Regions from separate parts of the Pseudomonas paraeruginosa genome, predicted to be linked through region 1. Evidence: predicted binding sites of a transcription regulator. Region 1 holds the regulator's gene; each other region holds the start of a gene.
The links. The regulator FliA, encoded in region 1, starts transcription of late flagellar genes. The targets are predictions, from matches to a motif close to CTAAAGTTTNNNNNNNNNNNGCCGNTAA.

Region 1 (4,411 bases):
GCGATGCGCTTCGAGCTGAACGGCCTGCGCGAACTGATCGAGGTGCAGCTGGGTTCGATCGCCTGGGGCCAGTTGCAGCATCAGCGCCCGCAGCAGGCCAATCTTTGGCGCCGCCTGCAACGCATGGGCCTGCCGGCGGAGCTGAGCAAGCCGCTGCTGGAGCGAGTCGCCGCGGTGGGCGATACCCGCCAGGCCTGGCGCATGCTCCTGGCACACCTGTCGCGCGCCGTGCCGACGCCGGACCAGGACCCGCTCGACGCCGGTGGCGTGCTGGCCCTGGTCGGCCCGGCCGGTGCCGGCAAGACCACCACACTGGCGAAGATGGCCGCGCGCTACGTCCTCAAGTACGGCGCGCAGAGTCTGGCGCTGGTGAGCATGGACAGCTACCGGATCGGCGCCCAGGAGCAGATCAAGACCCTCGGGCGGATCCTCAACGTGCCGGTGACCCTGGTCGACCCCGGCCAGTCGCTGATCCAGGCCCTGGCGCCGCTGGCGCGCAAGCGCATGCTGCTGATCGACACCGCCGGCCTGCCGGCCAGCGATCCGGCCCTGCGCATGCAGCTCGAGGCCCTGGCGTCGCCGAGCCTGAACGTGAAGAATTACCTGGTGATGGCCACCACCAGCCAGAGCCAGGTGCTCAGGTCGGCCTACCAGACCTATCGGCACTGCGGGCTGGCGGGCTGCATCATGACTAAGCTGGACGAGGCGGGCAGCCTCGGTGAATCGATGGCGCTGGCTATCGCCCAGCGACTCCCGGTAGCCTATCTGGCGGACGGGCCGCGGATTCCGGACGATCTGCAGGTGGCGCGCAGCCACCAGCTGGTCAGCCGGGCGGTCAGCCTGCAGGCGCCGGAAGAACCCAGCGAGGACGCCATGGCCGAGATGTTCGCCGGGCTCTATCAGCAACCGGCGCGGCGTGTCGGCTGAGATCGGTGAGTGCCGCGCGTGGCGCGGGTGACGGAAGCGAAGGTGGCTTCCGCCGGGCCGGGACCGATGGTGCATCGGCCCCGCCAATACCGGAAGACCCTGGAAGGGTTTCCCGGGAAGACGACAACACAAGGTATGAAGCAGATGGGTAGCATGCATCCCGTACAGGTGATCGCAGTAACTGGCGGCAAGGGCGGCGTCGGCAAGACCAATGTGTCGGTGAACCTGGCACTGGCTCTGGCCGATCTCGGTCGTCGCGTCATGCTGCTGGATGCCGACCTCGGCCTGGCCAACGTCGACGTCCTGCTGGGGCTCACGCCCAAGCGCACCCTCGCCGACGTGATCGAAGGACGCTGCGAGCTGCGCGACGTCCTCCTGCTCGGTCCCGGCGGCGTGCGTATCGTTCCCGCGGCCTCCGGCACGCAGAGCATGGTGCATCTCTCGCCCATGCAGCACGCCGGCCTGATCCAGGCGTTCAGCGATATCAGCGACAACCTCGACGTGCTGGTGGTGGACACCGCCGCCGGGATCGGCGATTCGGTGGTCAGCTTCGTCCGCGCGGCGCAGGAGGTGCTGCTGGTGGTCTGCGACGAGCCGACCTCGATCACCGATGCCTACGCCCTGATCAAGCTGCTCAACCGCGACCACGGCATGACCCGCTTCCGGGTCCTGGCGAACATGGCCCACAGTCCGCAGGAAGGGCGCAACCTGTTCGCCAAACTGACCAAGGTCACGGACCGTTTCCTCGACGTCGCACTACAGTATGTAGGTGTCATCCCCTACGACGAGTCGGTACGCAAGGCCGTGCAGAAACAGCGAGCCGTATACGAGGCATTCCCCCGCTCGAAGGCGTCACTGGCCTTCAAGGCGGTCGCGCAGAAGGTCGACAGCTGGCCGCTGCCGGCCAACCCGCGCGGGCACCTGGAGTTCTTCGTCGAACGACTGGTCCAACATCCCGCGACAGGCTCGGCCGTATGACAGCGGCCTCTGGAGTGCGTATGTACAGCAAGGCGCAAGCGCAGAACTCCCAGGAGCAACTGATCCAGCGTTACGCACCACTGGTCAAGCGCATCGCCTACCACCTGCTCGGCCGCCTGCCGGCCAGCGTGCAGGTGGAGGACCTCATGCAGGCCGGCATGATCGGCCTGCTCGAGGCAGCGAAGAAATACGATGCCGGCAAGGGCGCCAGCTTCGAGACCTATGCCGGCATCCGCATCCGCGGCGCCATGCTCGACGAAGTCCGCAAGGGCGACTGGGCGCCGCGCTCGGTGCACCGCAACACCCGCATGGTGACCGACGCGATCCGCGCGATCGAGGCGAGAACCGGCCGCGACGCTAAAGATCACGAGGTTGCTGCCGAACTCCAATTGAGCCTCGAAGATTACTACGGCATCCTCAGCGACACGCAGGGCAGCCGCCTGTACAGCTTCGACGACCTGTTGCAGGACGGCGAACATGGATTGCCCGAAGATACCAGCCTCAGTCACAACGAGCCGATCCACGGCCTGCTCGACGAACGTTTCCAGGCGGCCCTGGCGGATGCCATCGCCAAGCTGCCGGAACGCGAGCGCCTGGTCCTGGCGTTGTATTACGACGAGGAGCTCAATCTCAAGGAGATCGGCGAGGTGCTGGGCGTCAGCGAATCGCGGGTCAGCCAGTTGCACAGCCAGTGCGCCGCGCGGTTGCGCGCGCGCCTGGCGGATTGGCGGTCGGCCTGAAGCGGCCTCGACCGCGGCTTGTAAACGTTAACGCAAAAGAATGTATGGCGCGTCCCGCTGGGACGCGTCCTGGTCTGTACGGAGGTCTACTTGGACAAGAACATGAAAATTCTCATCGTGGACGACTTTTCCACGATGAGACGCATCATCAAGAACCTCTTGCGGGACTTGGGCTTCACCAATACCGCCGAGGCCGACGACGGCACCACGGCGCTGCCGATGCTGCACAGCGGCAACTTCGATTTCCTCGTCACCGACTGGAACATGCCGGGCATGACCGGCATCGACCTGCTTCGCGCGGTGCGCGCCGACGAGCGCCTCAAGCACCTGCCGGTACTCATGGTCACCGCCGAGGCCAAGCGCGACCAGATCATCGAAGCGGCCCAGGCCGGGGTCAACGGCTATGTGGTCAAACCCTTCACCGCCCAGGTCCTGAAGGAAAAGATCGAGAAGATTTTCGAGCGGGTCAACGGCTGAAGCCGGCCAAGAGGGTGTCATGGTGCTTGGTAACGATTCCACGGGCGATGAATTCGAATCGACCCTGAAAAAACACGCGCGCGAACTGGTGGACTGCCTCGAACGGGGACATTTCCAGCAGGCGGTGCAACTGATCCAGGAGCTCAGCCAGGCCAGGGACCGCGGTCTGTACCAGGAAGTGGGCAAGCTGACCCGCGAACTGCACAACGCCATCGTCGATTTCCAGATCGACCCGCATTCCCCGCACGCGCAGGAAATGTCGCAGATCGCCGACGCCACCGATCGTCTTTCCTACGTGGTGGAGATGACCGAGAAGGCCGCCAACCGGACCATGGACCTCGTGGAGCAGAGCGCCCCGCTGGTCAACCAGATGGGTGACGATGCACGGGCACTGCAGCAGGACTGGCAACGCTTCATGCGCCGGGAAATCGACGCCGACGGTTTCCGCGAGCTGGCCAAGCGCATCGATCAGTTCCTCGTGCGTAGCGGCGAGCACGCCGGGCAGTTGTCTTCCCAGCTCAACGACATCCTGCTGGCTCAGGATTACCAGGACCTGACCGGCCAGGTGATCAAGCGCGTCACCAAGCTGGTCACCGAGGTCGAGAGCAACCTGGTGAAGCTGGTCTGGATGGCCGGGCAGGTGGACCGCTACGCCGGCATCGAGCACGACCACGTGAGCATGCGCCACCAGGCCGCGCTGGAGCGCTCGGCCAAGGGCGAAGGGCCGCAGGTCGCCGCGAGCAAGCGCGAAGACGTGGTGTCCGGGCAGGACGACGTGGACGATCTGCTGTCCAGCCTGGGTTTCTGACCCGCCCGGCTCAAGACTGCGGCGTAGCTGCCGTTAAGTATGCATTGAACGCTGGCGTCGACGGGACGCCGGCACAGCCTTCGTCATGCCGGTGATCCCGGCGCGGACGAAGGTCGGTCCGCAAGGCGCGGACCGGTATTTCCGGCAGGACCGCGGTCTTGCCGACCCTTTCGAGTAACACGTCTCTGGGAGCAGCCGAATGAGCTTCGACGCCGATGAAGAAATCCTCCAGGACTTCCTGGTTGAGGCCGGCGAGATTCTCGAGCAATTGTCCGAACAACTGGTCGAGCTGGAGAGCCGGCCGGACGACATGGACCTGCTCAATGCCATTTTCCGCGGGTTCCATACGGTCAAGGGCGGTGCCGGCTTCCTCCAGCTGAACGCGCTGGTGGAATGCTGCCACATCGCGGAAAACGTCTTCGACATCCTGCGCAAGGGCGAGCGGCGCGTCAGCTCCGAACTGATGGACGTGGTGCTGCAG
Region 2 (4,411 bases), 1.5 Mb from region 1:
GCGGCGCTGGCGTCGCCCATCGCCTCGCGCGCGGCGCCGGCGCGCCGTTGCGGCGGATCGAATGGCCGGAGGCAAGGCCATGAACGCGGGCCAGCGGCGCACACGAGGCATCTTCGTCGAACAGGCGTAGCAGCGCGGCGACCGCCGGCGAGGGCGCGCCGCGCGCCTGCTCAGGTGCTTCGAGCCGCTGCAGGCGCGGCGGCGGGGCGAGCAGTACCTGCTCGGCGATTTCGGCGTGGCCGATGCCTATCCGTTCAGTGTGCTGCGCGGACGCCATGCTTCGCCATCGAGCCACGCCGCTGGTCGGCGCTGGCGCAGGGCGGTTGGTCAGGCGTCCTTGAGGAGGAACACCCGGCCGTCCACCAGGCGGGTCAGGCGGATGCGCAGCAGCAGGGTCTGGTGGGCGGCGAAGAACTCCCCGAGGCGCTCGCGCGGAACGCCCAGGCCCTCGCTGTCGCCGGGACCCACCGCGCTGTAGCCGACCGGTTGGCGCGGCGGGTCGAACAGCGGCTGGGCGGAGACGCTGAGCGACAGGCTGTCCACGGCGAAACCGGCGAGCAGTTCGTCGAGGGCCTGTACCGACAGATGGATCGAACGGTACGCGGGGTTGTCCTCGTAGGGGTGGACATCGGCGATCACCCGTTCGTAGAAGCGCTGTTCGAAACGCCGGTCGCTGTTCAGCTTGCGGAAGAACTGGATGAAATAGTCGTGCACTTCCTGGCCGAGGTCGTCGCAGACGTGACTGACCAGGTTCAGGTAGCGCGGCGAGCGCTCGGCGATGCCCGGATCGAACTGGTCGATGCGGCGCTGCCAGGGGAAGCTTCCGGCGGACGTCTTGTAGTCGGCGTCCTCGACTTCCAGGGCGGCGCGGATCAGTTCCAGGCTGAGCGGATTCTTCGGTCCGCGGTCCTTGAGCGCCAGGGTGGAATGATTCTCGCCGTCGAGGATCGCGAAGGCGATCTCGCCACGCGAGCGTTCCAGGCTCCAACCGGGCCTGGCGCGCTGGCGCACGTCCAGCTCCAGGGTCAGGCGGCGGGCGTTGAGGTTGGCGGTGGAGATGCGCACCGTGCCGTCGCCACCGGCTTCGTTGGCGATGGCCTCCACGCCGTTGTAGCCGACGTTGCCCACCAGCACCGTGGCGAGCAGGCGGCCGGCGCCGTACCAGCTCTCGGCGGCGAACAGGTCGCGCTCGGCGAGAGTCCAGGAGTACGGCGAGCCGAGTTCCAGGCCCTTGAGCACCTGGGTGCCGGTCTGGCCGACGAAGCGGTTCCAGCCTTTCAGCACGCGGCCGATGAAGGAGCGCCCCTTGTGCGCCAGCGGCGAGCCGAAGTTGGCCGGGGCGAGCATCAGCAAGCGCTTGACCGGCGCGCTGGCCGGGGTGAAGCGGCGGGTCAGCCAGTCGCGCAGGACCAGCGCGCCGGCGCTGTGCACCACCACGTCCACGCTGCGCGGCGCCCGCGACAGGCCACTGGCGGTCCAGGCGCGGTCGAGGGCGGTGGCGAGATCGGCGTAGGTGACGTCATCCTGCAGGGAAACCCAGTCGGCCAGGCGGATCTGCGTCGGCGCGCTGCCGAACCAGGCCTCGAGTTGCTCGGCGAGGCGGCGGAACGACTTCGAATCGTCGCTCCAGCCGTGGACGATGACGATCGAACGGGGCATGTCTAGAGTTCTCCGGCGCGGCTCCTGCGGACTATAGTTCAGCGCCCGCAGCCGCGGGCGCGACCTGTGAAAACATCCAGGATGCGCCTGCCGGTCCTGGAGGACGCATGCCGCCGTCGCCGTTTCGCATCCGCCCGGGTCGCCGGGCCGACCGCGCCGGCCTGCTGGCCATCGACCCGCTCGCCCGCGAGCAGGCCGGGCGCCGCGCATTCCTCGGCGGACGCCTGGGCCAGGGCGAATGCCCGCTGGCCGAAGCGCCGTGGCGGGCTATCGTCAGGAGAGGCCGGCTCAAGTTTGCCCGGCCGGCAACGATAGCCTGGGAAGCCCTGTCGAGGATGACGACATGCCGCAATGGTTCGCTGATCTCTCGTTTCGCAGAAAGATCGCCCTGCCGATCCTTCTGCTTGCCGTGCTGCTGTTGCTGGTGGGCGCGCTCGCCGTACACGGCCTCGCTCAATTGAATGAGTCCAACCAGCGCCTGGGCAAGCGTTTCCTTCCCGGCATCGCCCTGCTGCTGAATGCCGACCGCGACCTGTACCAGGCCTTCGTCGCCGAGCGCAGCCTGCTCGCCGGCCACCTGGCCCCCGAGCAGGTGACAGGGTTGCGCGGCGACCATGCGGAGAACCTGCAGCAGGCGCTGGACCGGGTCCGCCAGTATGCGGCCATGCAGCCGGGCGAGGCGGCCCAGGCCAAGGTGGCCGAGTTCGAGCGGGGCTATGCCCTCTGGAGCGCGACTTCGGCGCGGGTACTGGCGCTGGCGGCCAGTGACCCGGCCGCTGCCGCGCAGCTCAGCTACGGCGACAGCGACCGGCAGTTCGGCGCCATGCGCGAAGCGATCGACCAGCTCGACGGGATGGAGGAGACGGCCGCGACCGGCGAAGGCGCCGCGGCCGCCGCGCTGGGCGAGCGCCACCGCTGGCAGCAGATGGCGCTGGTGGCGTTCGGCCTGCTGGTGTGCCTGTCGCTGGTGCTGGTGTTCCCCGGCCTGGTGACCCGCCCGCTGCAGCGGCTGTTGCAGCGCCTGGAGGAAATCGCCAACGGTGATGGCGACCTGCGGGTGCGCCTGGAGGTCGTCTCGCGCGACGAGCCCGGGCGTCTCGGCAGCGCCTTCAACGCCTTTCTCGACAAGTTGCAGCCGCTGATCCGCGAGGTCGGTCGGGTCACCGGCGAGGTGGCCGGCTCGGCCGGTTCGCTGGCCGGCATGACCGCCGCCAACGACCGCCTGATCAGCAGCGAACACAGCGCAGTGGACCAGGTCAGTACCGCCGCCACGCAGATGAGCGCGGCGGTCCACGAAGTGGCGCGCAACGCCCAGAGCGCCGCCCAGGTGGCCCATGAGGCGCGCGAACAGGCGCGGCAGGGGGCCGGTGTGGTGGAGGCGACCATCGAGGCGATTCGTCAGTTGGCGCGCGAGGTGGAGAGCAGTTCCGAGAGCATCGAGCAACTGGCCCAGGAAACCGCCAGCATCGACGCGGTGCTGACGGTGATCAAGGGCATCGCCGAGCAGACCAACCTGCTCGCTCTCAACGCGGCGATCGAGGCCGCGCGGGCCGGCGAGCAGGGGCGCGGTTTCGCCGTGGTCGCCGATGAGGTGCGGGCGCTGGCGGCGCGCACCCAGGACTCGACCAAGGATATCCAGGCGCGCATCGAGCGCCTCCAGTCCGGAGTGCGCAACGCGGTACGCGCCATGCAGTCGGGCAGCCTGAAGGCGCGCGACAGCGTCGAACGCGCCGCTGGCGTCGACGGCGTGCTGGCCGCCACCGGCGAGGCGGTGGGGCGGATCAACGACCTCGCCGCGCAGATCGCCTCGGCCTGCGAGGAGCAGAGCCGGGTGATCGACGACATCGCGCGCAACATCAGCGACGTCCGCGAACTCTCCGCCCAGGCAGCGGAACACTCCGAGCAGGGCACCGGCGCCAGCCGCCGGCTGTCCGAACTGTCCTCGGAGCTGGCGCGGCTGGTCGGGCGTTTCCGCGTCTGAGCCGCCGCTGCCGCTTCAGCGCGGCAGCAGCCAGAGCAGCATGCCGGCCAGCGCAGCCGGCAGCGCGAAGACCAGCAGCAGGATCGGCAACTCTTCCTGCAGGCCGTAGCCTGCATGGCGCACACCGATCCACAGGTTGACCAGGGCCACGCCCAGCCAGACGGGGACGAACAGCGTCGCGGCCAGGCCCAGGCTGGCCGGATCGCCACCCCAGAGCTTGCCGAACAGCAGGAACAGGCCGAGCAGGACGATGCCGCCGGCGATCACCAGGGTCACGTGCATGGGGATTCCCGTTGGCAGGCGGCGGCCGCCGCGTTGGCGGCCGCTGCGCGGCTCACTTGGTGGTGTAGCCGCCGTTGATGAGGATGGTCTGGCCGGTGATCCACCAGCCGTCGCTGACCAGGTGGCGGATGAACGGCACCACGTCCTCGATATCGGTCAGGCCGGTCCTGGAGAACGGCGACAGCGCCGCGGCGGTCTTGTGGTAGGCCACCGCGTCGGCGCCTTCGGCGGGGTAGAAGAACGGCGTGTCCATCGGTCCCGGGCCGACCGCGGTGACCGAGATGCCGCGCGCGCCGAACTCCTTGGAGGCGGCGCGGGTGAAGTGCTCGACCGGCGCCTTGGTGCCAGCGTAGGCGGCGTAGTAAGGGGTATAGGCGCCGAGCAGGGAGGTCACCAGGGTGCAGATCTTGCCGTTGTCGTTGACATGCTTGCCGGCCTCGCGCAGGAAGAAGAACGCCGACTTGGCGTTGACCGCGGACATCTCGTCGT
Region 3 (4,411 bases), 1.3 Mb from region 1:
CTCGCGGTTGAGGTACACGCCGCTGGGGTCGCGGCGGTCGCGGAAGCTCTTGCCGACGTCGACCGGGCTGTCGCCGCGAAACAGGCGCACCACCTGGGAGTCGTAGCCGAAGATGTAGCCGTCCTTGCCGTACCTGATCTTCGACAGGCGGGCGATGGCCTCGGTGCGGGCGTCAAGGTCGCCATTGGCCGAACGGTCGTACTCGGCCTGGATGCTGCCCATGGCGATCTGCACGTAGTGTTCGAGTTCGGCGCGGCGGTCGCCGAGCAGGCGCTCGCGGGTTTCCTTTATTTCGGCATCGGCCTGGTTGTGCAGGATCAGCACCGCCCCGCCGCTGAGCACCAGGGCGAAGAGCAGCACCGGCACCATGGCCAGCAGGAGGACTTTGGATTTCAGGGTCAGACGCATCATCAACTCCTAGCATGACGCCCAATAAAAAACGGGATTCCCGATTCATCGGCAATCCCGTCGGAAGCTTAAGCGGCCGGCCCGACATTCCGTCAGGCGACCGCCTGGAACGGAACTCAGAGCAGCATCGCAGCGGCCCAGCCGAACACCAGCAAGGGCAGGTTGTAGTGCAGGAAGGTCGGCACCACGGTGTCCCAGATGTGGTTGTGCTGGCCGTCGACGTTGAGCCCGGAGGTCGGCCCGAGGGTCGAGTCCGAGGCCGGCGAGCCGGCGTCGCCCAGGGCGCCGGCGGTACCGACGATGCTGACGATGGCCAGCGGGCTGAAGCCCAGCTGCACGGCCAGCGGGACGAAGATCGCGGCGATGATCGGCACGGTGGAGAACGACGAGCCGATGCCCATGGTCACCAGCAGGCCGACCAGCAGCATCAGCATGGCGCCGACCGCCTTGCTGTTGCCGATCCAGGCCACCGAGGCGTCGACCAGGCTCTGCACCTCGCCGGTGGCCTTCATCACCTCGGCGAAACCGGCCGCGGCGATCATGATGAAGCCGATGGTGGCCATCATCTTCATGCCTTCGGTGAACAGGTCGTCGGCCTCCTTCCAGCGCACCACGCCGGACAGCGAGAAGACCACGAAACCGACCAGCGCGCCGATGATCATCGAGTCCAGCCACAGCTGCACGACGAACGCGGCGACGATGGAGACCCCGGCCACCGCCAGGCTCTTCGGGTTGTAGGCGACATCGACGCGTTCGGCCCGCTCGATCTTCTGCAGGTCGTAGGCGCGCTTGCGCCGGTAGCTGAACAGCACCGCGACGAGCAGTCCGGCGAGCATGCCCAGGGCCGGGATGAACATGGCGTGGGTGACGTCGATCCCGCTGATGTCGACGCCGTTGCGCGCCACGTTGGCCAGCAGAATCTCGTTTAGGAAGATGTTGCCGAACCCTACCGGCAGGAACATGTACGGGGTGATCAGGCCGAAGGTGATGACGCAGGCGATCAGCCGGCGATCGATCTGCAGCTTGCTCAAGACATAGAGCAGCGGCGGCACCAGCAGCGGGATGAAGGCGATGTGGATCGGCAGGATGTTCTGCGAGGACACCGCCACGCAGAGCAGCAGGACCACCAGGATCCACTTGAACGCGCCGGTGCCCTTGCCCTGTGCATCGTGCCGGCCGAGCAGCGCCAGGACCCTGTCGGCCAGCGCATGGGCCACGCCGGAGCGGGCGATGGCCACGGCGAAGGCGCCGAGCATGGCGTACGACAGGGCCACCGTGGCGCCCCCGCCGAGGCCGCCGTTGAAGGCCTTCAGGGTGCCCTCCAGACCGAGGCCGCCGAACAGTCCGCCGACCACCGCGCCGATGATCAGCGCCAGCACGACATGCACACGGCAAAGGCTGAGGACGAGCATCAGCCCTACCGCCAGCACCACTGCGTTCATCGTTGAACTCCTTGCGAATGAAACGAAGCCGGCCGTTTGCGGCCGAAAAAAGGGGCGTACTCTGCTACAGCCGCCCGCCCCTGTCAAAGCCGCGCATAGGCGAATGTCGCCTGGCTATGATCCGTTGTGCACGCTTCTTGCCTGCCATTCGCCGAACGACGGCATTCCGGCGCCAGTCAACAGGCCACTGTCAAGAATGGAAGCGCCCTGCCGATATCTCCTGGGCCCCCGCAGTTTCTTCGTACAAGGACCCCTCCCATGCTCCTTCGCCGCCTGTCCATCCAATGGAAGATCACCCTGCTGGCAGGGCTCTGCCTGCTCGGCGTGGTCGCCTTGCTGGTCGGCCTTTCGGTCTACCGCATGCAGCACAGCTCCGTGCTGGTGAAAAGCGCCAGCACGCAGATGCTCGACGAATCGGCGCGCCTGCGCCTGGCAGCCCGCGGGGAATTGCAGGCGCTGCGCATCCAGCGCTACTTCATGGACGCCTTCCAGTACGGCAAGGGCTTCTCGCGGCAGATCCTGTTCCTCCGCGACCAGGCGCAGAAGCGTTTCCTCGACGCCTACGACCTGCGCGAGGACCTGACCCGCCAGGTGCGCACCGCACTGGCCGCCAATCCCGAGGTGCTCGGCCTGTACGTGGTGTTCGAGCCCAACGCACTGGACGGCAAGGACGAACTGTTCGTCGACCAGCCCGCCCTCGGCAGCAACGACAAGGGTCGCTTCTCGCTGTACTGGGCGCAGGCCACGCCGGGACAGCTGGAATCCGAGTCGATGGTCGAGTCCGAACTCGCCGACACCAGCACCGGGCCCAGCGGCGCCCCCTACAACGCCTGGTACACCTGCCCGAAGGAAAGCGGGCAGCCCTGCGTGCTCGATCCCTATTTCGACAAGGTGGGCGAGCGCCAACTGCTGATGACCAGCATCGCCTTCCCCCTCGAACTGGATGGCAAGGTGATCGGCGTGATGGGCCTGGACATCAACCTGAGCAGCCTGCAGGCGCTCAGCGAACAGGGCAATCGCGAACTCTACGACGGCGTTGGCCGGGTCGGCATCCTCAGTCCCGCCGGGCTGTTCGCCGGCAACAGCCACGATGCCGGCCTGCTCGGGCAGAACCTGGCCAAGGCCGATCCGCAGCACGCCGGCGAGCTGCTGCAGCTGCTGGCCGCCGGCAAGAGCCAGCTGTTCAACGAGAGCGACGACCTCAAGGTGCTGCAACCGTTGCAGCCGATTCCCGGCGCCAAGCCCTGGGGCGTTCTCCTCGAAGTACCCAAGAGCGCCCTGCTCGGCCCGGCACTGGCGCTGGAGCGACAGCTGGACGACATGCGCCGCGAAGGCACCTGGGTCGAACTGGGCCTCGGCCTCGGCGCGGCGGTGCTCGGCCTGCTGGTCCTGTGGCTGACCGCCCGTGGCGTGACCCGGCCGATCCTCGGCGTCGCCCACATGCTGCGCGACATCGCCAGCGGCGAAGGCGACCTGACCCAACGCCTGCCGCACACCGGCCGCGACGAGCTGGGCGAGCTGGCCGGCTGGTTCAACCGCTTCCTCGACAAGCTGCAACCGATCATCCGTGACGTGAAGGTCTCGGTGCGCGACGCGCGCAGCACCGCCGACCAGTCGGCGGCGATCTCCAGCCAGACCAGCGCCGGCATGCAGCAGCAGTTCCGCGAGATCGATCAGGTCGCCACCGCCTCCCACGAAATGACCGCCACCGCCCAGGACGTCGCCCGTAGTGCCGCCCAGGCCGCCGACGCCGCGCGCGGCGCCGACCAGGCGACCCGCGACGGGCTGGCGCTGATCGACCGTACCACCCAGGGCATCGACAGCCTGGCCGCCAACCTGACCGGCGCCATGGGCCAGGTCGAGCAGCTGGCCAGCAGCAGCGAGGAAATCGGCTCGGTGCTGGAAGTGATCCGCGCCATCGCCGAGCAGACCAACCTGCTGGCGCTCAACGCGGCCATCGAGGCGGCCCGCGCCGGCGACGCCGGGCGCGGCTTCGCGGTGGTCGCCGACGAGGTGCGCAACCTGGCCCGGCGCACCCAGGACTCGGTGGAACAGATCCGCGGGGTCATCGAAGGCCTGCAGCAAGGCACCCGCGACGTGGTCGACGCCATGCACGGCAGCCATCGCCAGGCCCAGGGCAGTGTCGAGCAAGTGGAAGAAGCGGTGGCCGCGCTACAGCGGATCGGCGAGGCGGTGACGGTGATCAACGACATGAACCTGCAGATCGCCAGCGCCGCCGAGGAACAGAGCTCGGTGGCCGAGGAGATCAACCGCAACGTCGCGGCGATCCGCGACGTCACCGAGTCGCTGTCGAGCCAGGCCGAGGAATCGGCCCAGGTCAGTCAATCGCTGAACCGCCTGGCCAACCACCAGCAGGGCCTGATGGAGCAGTTCAAGGCCTGACCACTCACGGCCTGAACAGCGCCGGGGGGCCGTAGGTGCCCCAGAACGCCAGGCGCGCCAGCGAACGCAGGCCGTTGCGCAGGCGCGCCGGGGGCCCCGCCTCGGTGACGCCGGCCGCTGGCGCCTCGGCCTGCCGCGCGGCGCCACGCTCGCCGCGC
Region 4 (4,411 bases), 2.6 Mb from region 1:
AACATGCCGCTGGAACCCTTGATCGAATGCGCGGCGCGGAAGATGCCATGCAGCGTCTCGCTGTCCGGCCGGTCCAGGTCGAGAGCGATCAGGAGGAGTTCGAGGGTGGCCAGGTGTTCCTCGGTTTCCTCGAAGAACACCTGGAGAAACTGGCTCATATCCTGGGGCATGGGACCTCCCCCGCGGGGGAACGGGAATCAGGGCAGGACCTTGCGCGTCACTTCGAGCAGCTTCGGCGGGTCGAACGGTTTCACCAGCCAGCCGGTGGCGCCGGCGCTGCGCCCCTGCTGCTTCATCGCATCGCTGGATTCGGTGGTCAGCATCAGGATCGGCACGCTGCGGTAGCCGGCCAGGTTGCGCAGGCTGCGGATCAGCGACAGGCCGTCCATGTTCGGCATGTTCTGGTCGGTGAACACCAGGCTGTAGTTCCTGCTCTGGGCCTTGCCCAGGCCTTCCTTGCCGTCCGCGGCCTCGTCCACCTCGTAGCCGGCGGACTTCAGGGTGAAGCTCAGCATCTGGCGGATCGACGCCGAGTCGTCGACGATCAGAATCGGTTTGCCCATGGTCTTGCTTCCTCACGGTGTCCCTACCGCAGCGCCAGGTTCGGCGGCGAAGGTGGTGTGCTCGTTGGCTGTGGCGGAGGGCTCTGATGGCCCTTTGCTAGCTCCAGTAAAGACGCTGTACGCTGGATTTCAATTATTGGCGCCGGTTTCTCGTCGGATAGTTATCCGGTTAGACGGATTGGCTATCGATGCGCTTCAGAACAATTCCACTTCGCCCACCTCGACGCTGTTCTGGTTCACCGGGCTGGGCAGCGGCCGGCGCAGTTCGGCGACCTCCTGCGCGACCCGCGCCGGCCACTCCTGGCGTGGCCGCGTCCGCAGCGCGCCGAGACCGAGGGCGAAGGCGCCGAGGCGCGCGTGGTGCTTGCGCATCTGGCCGAGCAGTTGGCTGCTCATGTCCTGGAACTGCAGGGCGGTGACCGCCGCGTTGACCCCCTGGCCGACCTCCAGGGACAGCCGGTCCAGCTCGTGGATGACTTTCAGGGTGTGGCGGTTCATCGCCTCCAGGTCGTCGAGCATGCCCTGGATCTTCTGCTTGGAGTCGAGGGCGAAAGACATGTCCTTGTCGGCCAGCTGCGAGATGGCGCCCTCGGCGTCCTGGATCTCGTGGTAGACCACATCGACGTGCTTGCGGATGGCGGCGGAGAACTCGGTGGAGCGGGTCGACAGCGCGCGCACCTCGTCGGCTACCACGGCGAAGCCACGGCCGCTCTCGCCGGCGCGGGCGGCCTCGATGGCGGCGTTGAGGGCGAGCAGGTTGGTCTGCTTGGCGATGGCATCCATGTCCTGGGTCGATTGCAGGATCTCGGCGATTTTCTGCCGCACGTGGTCCATGCGCTCCACCAGTTGCTGCGAGGTGCGGCTGGTCTCCAGGGTGGCCTCGACGAACAGGCTGAGGGTTTGCTGGGTGGTGCGGATGAAGTCCTGGAAGTTGATTCCCTCGTCGACCTGGCCATGGCCGTCGTAGCGCTCGATCAGCGAGTGCGACAGGCCGCGCTGGGTGTCGATGCGCTCGGCGAGGCCATGGAAGCTGTCGCTCAACTGGCGGATCGCCGAATGCAGCAGTTCGTCGACCTGCCGGGCATGGCCGTCGAGCTGCGCGGTTTCCTCGCCGAGCGCGCGCTGCGCCTCGTCCCAGGCCGGCAGCGCGGCGTCCGCTTCGCTGCCGCTGTCCGTCGTGGCCGACTGGCGGCCGGCGCGCCGCAGCGGCAGGGCGGCCGCCAGGCTGGCCAGCCAGCCGAGCGACAACGCCAGCCAGGCGCCGAGGCCCATGGCGTAGAGCCCGGCACACAGCGCCCAGGGCAGGGACAACAGGCCCAGGGTCAAGGCCAGGGAGCGGGATGGAACCGAAACACCGAGGGACTCGCGCATGCTGCACTCCATGTGCCGGATCGGAGCTGGACTTCCTGGCGGTCCCCGGGACCGTGCGGAAGGCGCCTTTCCAAGCTCGTCGGCGGCGCTTTCTAAAACTAGAGTCCCAATCGGTAATGTCAAACTGCCATTTTTCTGGCGAGGCCGGTGCCAGGGCCTTTCCCTCGCTGCCGAGGCGACGGGCGGCTGGCGCTAGCCGGGCGGGTAGGCGCAGAAGCGCCGGGCCAGGTCCTGGCGGCGGAAGTAATCGACGACGAAGTCGACGAAGACCCGGGTCTTGGCCGGTAGCAGCCTGTTCGCCGCGTAGTAGAGGCTGGTGTTGCCGGCATCGACGTACCAGTCCGGCAGGACCCGCACCAGGGTGCCGGACTCCAGGTAGGCATAGGCGTGCTGCATGCAGACCAGGGTGATGCCCAGGCCCATGGCGGCGACCTCGCAGGTGGCTTCCGGGTCGCTCATGGTCATGCGTTCGCGCAGCTCGATCGGCGCCTGCTCGCCGTCGCGCCGGCGCAGCGGCCAGGGACGCACGCGGCCGGTCTGCGGCGAGCGGATGCGGATGCCGTCGAAGTCACACAGGTCGCCGGGTTGGCGGATCGGCGGCTTGTCGCGCAGGTAGGCGGGCGAGGCGAGGAGGATCAGGTGGCCCGGCGTCAGGTGGCGCGCGACCACCCCGGGAGGCAGCTCGAAACCGCCGCCGATGGCGGCGTCGAAGCCCTCGCCGATGAGGTCGACCTGGCGGTTGTCGAAATGCCAGTCGGGAACGATGCCGGGATAGCGTTCGAGGAACTCGCCGAGCAACGGCAGGATGTAGTCGCGACCGAAGGCCAGCCCCATGCTGACCTTCAGCGTGCCGCTGGGCTGGTTGCCGACGTTGGAGACATTGGCGAGGGCGGTCTGGATGCCGGCGAGGCTGCCGCCGACCTCCTGCAGGAAACGCTCCCCGGCCTCGGTCAGGGCCAGGCGCCGGGTACTGCGCTGGAACAGGCGCACACCGAGGTTGCTCTCCAGGCGCGCGACGTTCTTGCCCACCCCGGCCGGGGTCAGGCCCAGGCGCCTGGCGGCTTCGGCGAAACTGCCGGCCTCGGCACTGCGGACGAAGCACTGGATGTTGCTGAGGGTTTCCATGGGGAGAAGGGATCCGCATAAACCATTGGTATCGACTGAATATAGCCATTACCCGCTAGCAGGTCTGCAATGGACGGCGGAAACTCAGGGCCTGTCTTCCTTTTCCGCTGGAGATTTCCCATGTCCGTATCCTCTGCACCCCTCGCCGGCAAGGTCGCCTTCGTCCAGGGCGGTTCCCGTGGCATCGGCGCCGCCATCGTCCGCCGGCTGGCCGCCGAAGGCGCCAGCGTCGCCTTCACCTACGTCAGCTCGGCGGACAAGTCCAGGGCCCTGGCGGCCGAACTCGAGGCCGCCGGCTCCAGCGTCCTCGCCCTGCATGCCGACAGCGCCGACGCGGCCGCGCTCGTCGCCGCCGTCGACGCAGCCGCGGCTCGCTTCGGCCGCATCGACATCCTGGTCAACAACGCTGCCATCCTCGCCTTCGGCTCGGTGGAAGAGCTGCCGCTGGCCGACTTCGACCGGACCCTGGCGATCAACGTGCGCAGCGTGTTCGTCGCTACCCAGGCGGCGATCAGGCACATGGGCGACGGCGGCCGGGTGATCAGCATCGGCAGCACCAATGCCGAGCGCATGCCGTTCGCCGGCGGCGCCACCTACGCCATGAGCAAGTCGGCGCTGGTCGGCCTGACCAAGGGCCTGGCCCGCGATCTCGGCCCGCGCGGGATCACGGTGAACAACGTGCAGCCAGGTCCGGTGGACACCGACATGAACCCGGACGACGGCGACTTCGCCGAGACCCTCAAGGGCCTGATGGCGCTGCCGCGCTACGCCCGCAGCGAGGAGATCGCCAGCTTCGTCGCCTACCTGGCGGGGCCGGAGGCGGCCTACATCACCGGGGCCAGCCTGAGCATCGACGGTGGGTTCTCGGCCTGAACCCGGGTCGCCTCGTTCCTTCCGGCGAAGTGGCCCCTCACCCTTCAGGGGAGAGGCCGCGCCCGCCGCAGGAACGGGCGAAGCCCCTCCACCACCGCGGTCTCGCTGACGTGCTGTTTCCAGCGCTCGATCAGCTCCGCCAGCTTGCCCGGCTGGCTGCGGCGAGATCGTGGTGCTCGCCCGGATCGCGAGCCAACTCGTAGAGCTGCCAGGTGTCCGGGGCCACCGGCGCCGGTAGGTAGATCGTCTTACCAGGTCCAGGGGTAGTCGAGGATCAACCGGGTCTCGTCGACGTCGCCGTCGAGGTAGGTCGGGTTGCCCCGGTGCCAGGCCTGCGAGGCGCGCAGCGCGAGGCCGGCGAGAGGCCCCGCCTCGACCCGGTAGGCGAGGCCGAAGTCGGTTTCCCGGTGTCGGCCGTCGCGTCCGTAGAGGCCGGCGTAGATGCTCTCGGTGGCGCTGGCGGCGCTGGCCCCGGCGCG

Region 2: the regulator FliA is predicted to act here: its motif matches at 1,947-1,974, upstream of B7D75_RS10535 (methyl-accepting chemotaxis protein).
Region 3: the regulator FliA is predicted to act here: its motif matches at 2,040-2,067, upstream of B7D75_RS11710 (methyl-accepting chemotaxis protein).
Region 4: the regulator FliA is predicted to act here: its motif matches at 2,011-2,038, upstream of B7D75_RS00955 (methyl-accepting chemotaxis protein).

The regions. Positions count from the first base shown of each region.
Region 1 covers NZ_CP020560.1:3,722,302-3,726,712, reverse strand. Annotated here, with positions in the region: gene flhF (flagellar biosynthesis protein FlhF) at 1-927, shown strand, start outside; gene fleN (flagellar synthesis regulator FleN) at 1,063-1,905, shown strand; gene fliA (RNA polymerase sigma factor FliA) at 1,902-2,645, shown strand; gene B7D75_RS17605 (chemotaxis response regulator CheY) at 2,748-3,122, shown strand; gene B7D75_RS17600 (protein phosphatase CheZ) at 3,142-3,930, shown strand; gene B7D75_RS17595 (chemotaxis protein CheA) at 4,130-4,411, shown strand, end outside.
Region 2 covers NZ_CP020560.1:2,194,896-2,199,306, forward strand. Annotated here, with positions in the region: gene B7D75_RS10525 (PA2928 family protein) at 1-83, shown strand, start outside; gene B7D75_RS10530 (esterase/lipase family protein) at 328-1,659, opposite strand; gene B7D75_RS10535 (methyl-accepting chemotaxis protein) at 2,003-3,640, shown strand; gene B7D75_RS10540 (hypothetical protein) at 3,656-3,922, opposite strand; gene B7D75_RS10545 (SDR family oxidoreductase) at 3,975-4,411, opposite strand, start outside.
Region 3 covers NZ_CP020560.1:2,410,070-2,414,480, reverse strand. Annotated here, with positions in the region: gene B7D75_RS11720 (methyl-accepting chemotaxis protein) at 1-411, opposite strand, end outside; gene B7D75_RS11715 (Na+/H+ antiporter family protein) at 525-1,850, opposite strand; gene B7D75_RS11710 (methyl-accepting chemotaxis protein) at 2,109-4,253, shown strand; gene B7D75_RS11705 (hypothetical protein) at 4,258-4,411, opposite strand, start outside.
Region 4 covers NZ_CP020560.1:206,511-210,921, forward strand. Annotated here, with positions in the region: gene B7D75_RS00945 (chemotaxis protein CheA) at 1-170, opposite strand, end outside; gene B7D75_RS00950 (response regulator) at 198-563, opposite strand; gene B7D75_RS00955 (methyl-accepting chemotaxis protein) at 759-1,946, opposite strand; gene B7D75_RS00960 (LysR family transcriptional regulator) at 2,127-3,059, opposite strand; gene B7D75_RS00965 (3-oxoacyl-ACP reductase family protein) at 3,180-3,932, shown strand; partial or broken gene B7D75_RS00970 (arylsulfatase) at 3,977-4,191, opposite strand; gene B7D75_RS00975 (OprD family porin) at 4,181-4,411, opposite strand, start outside.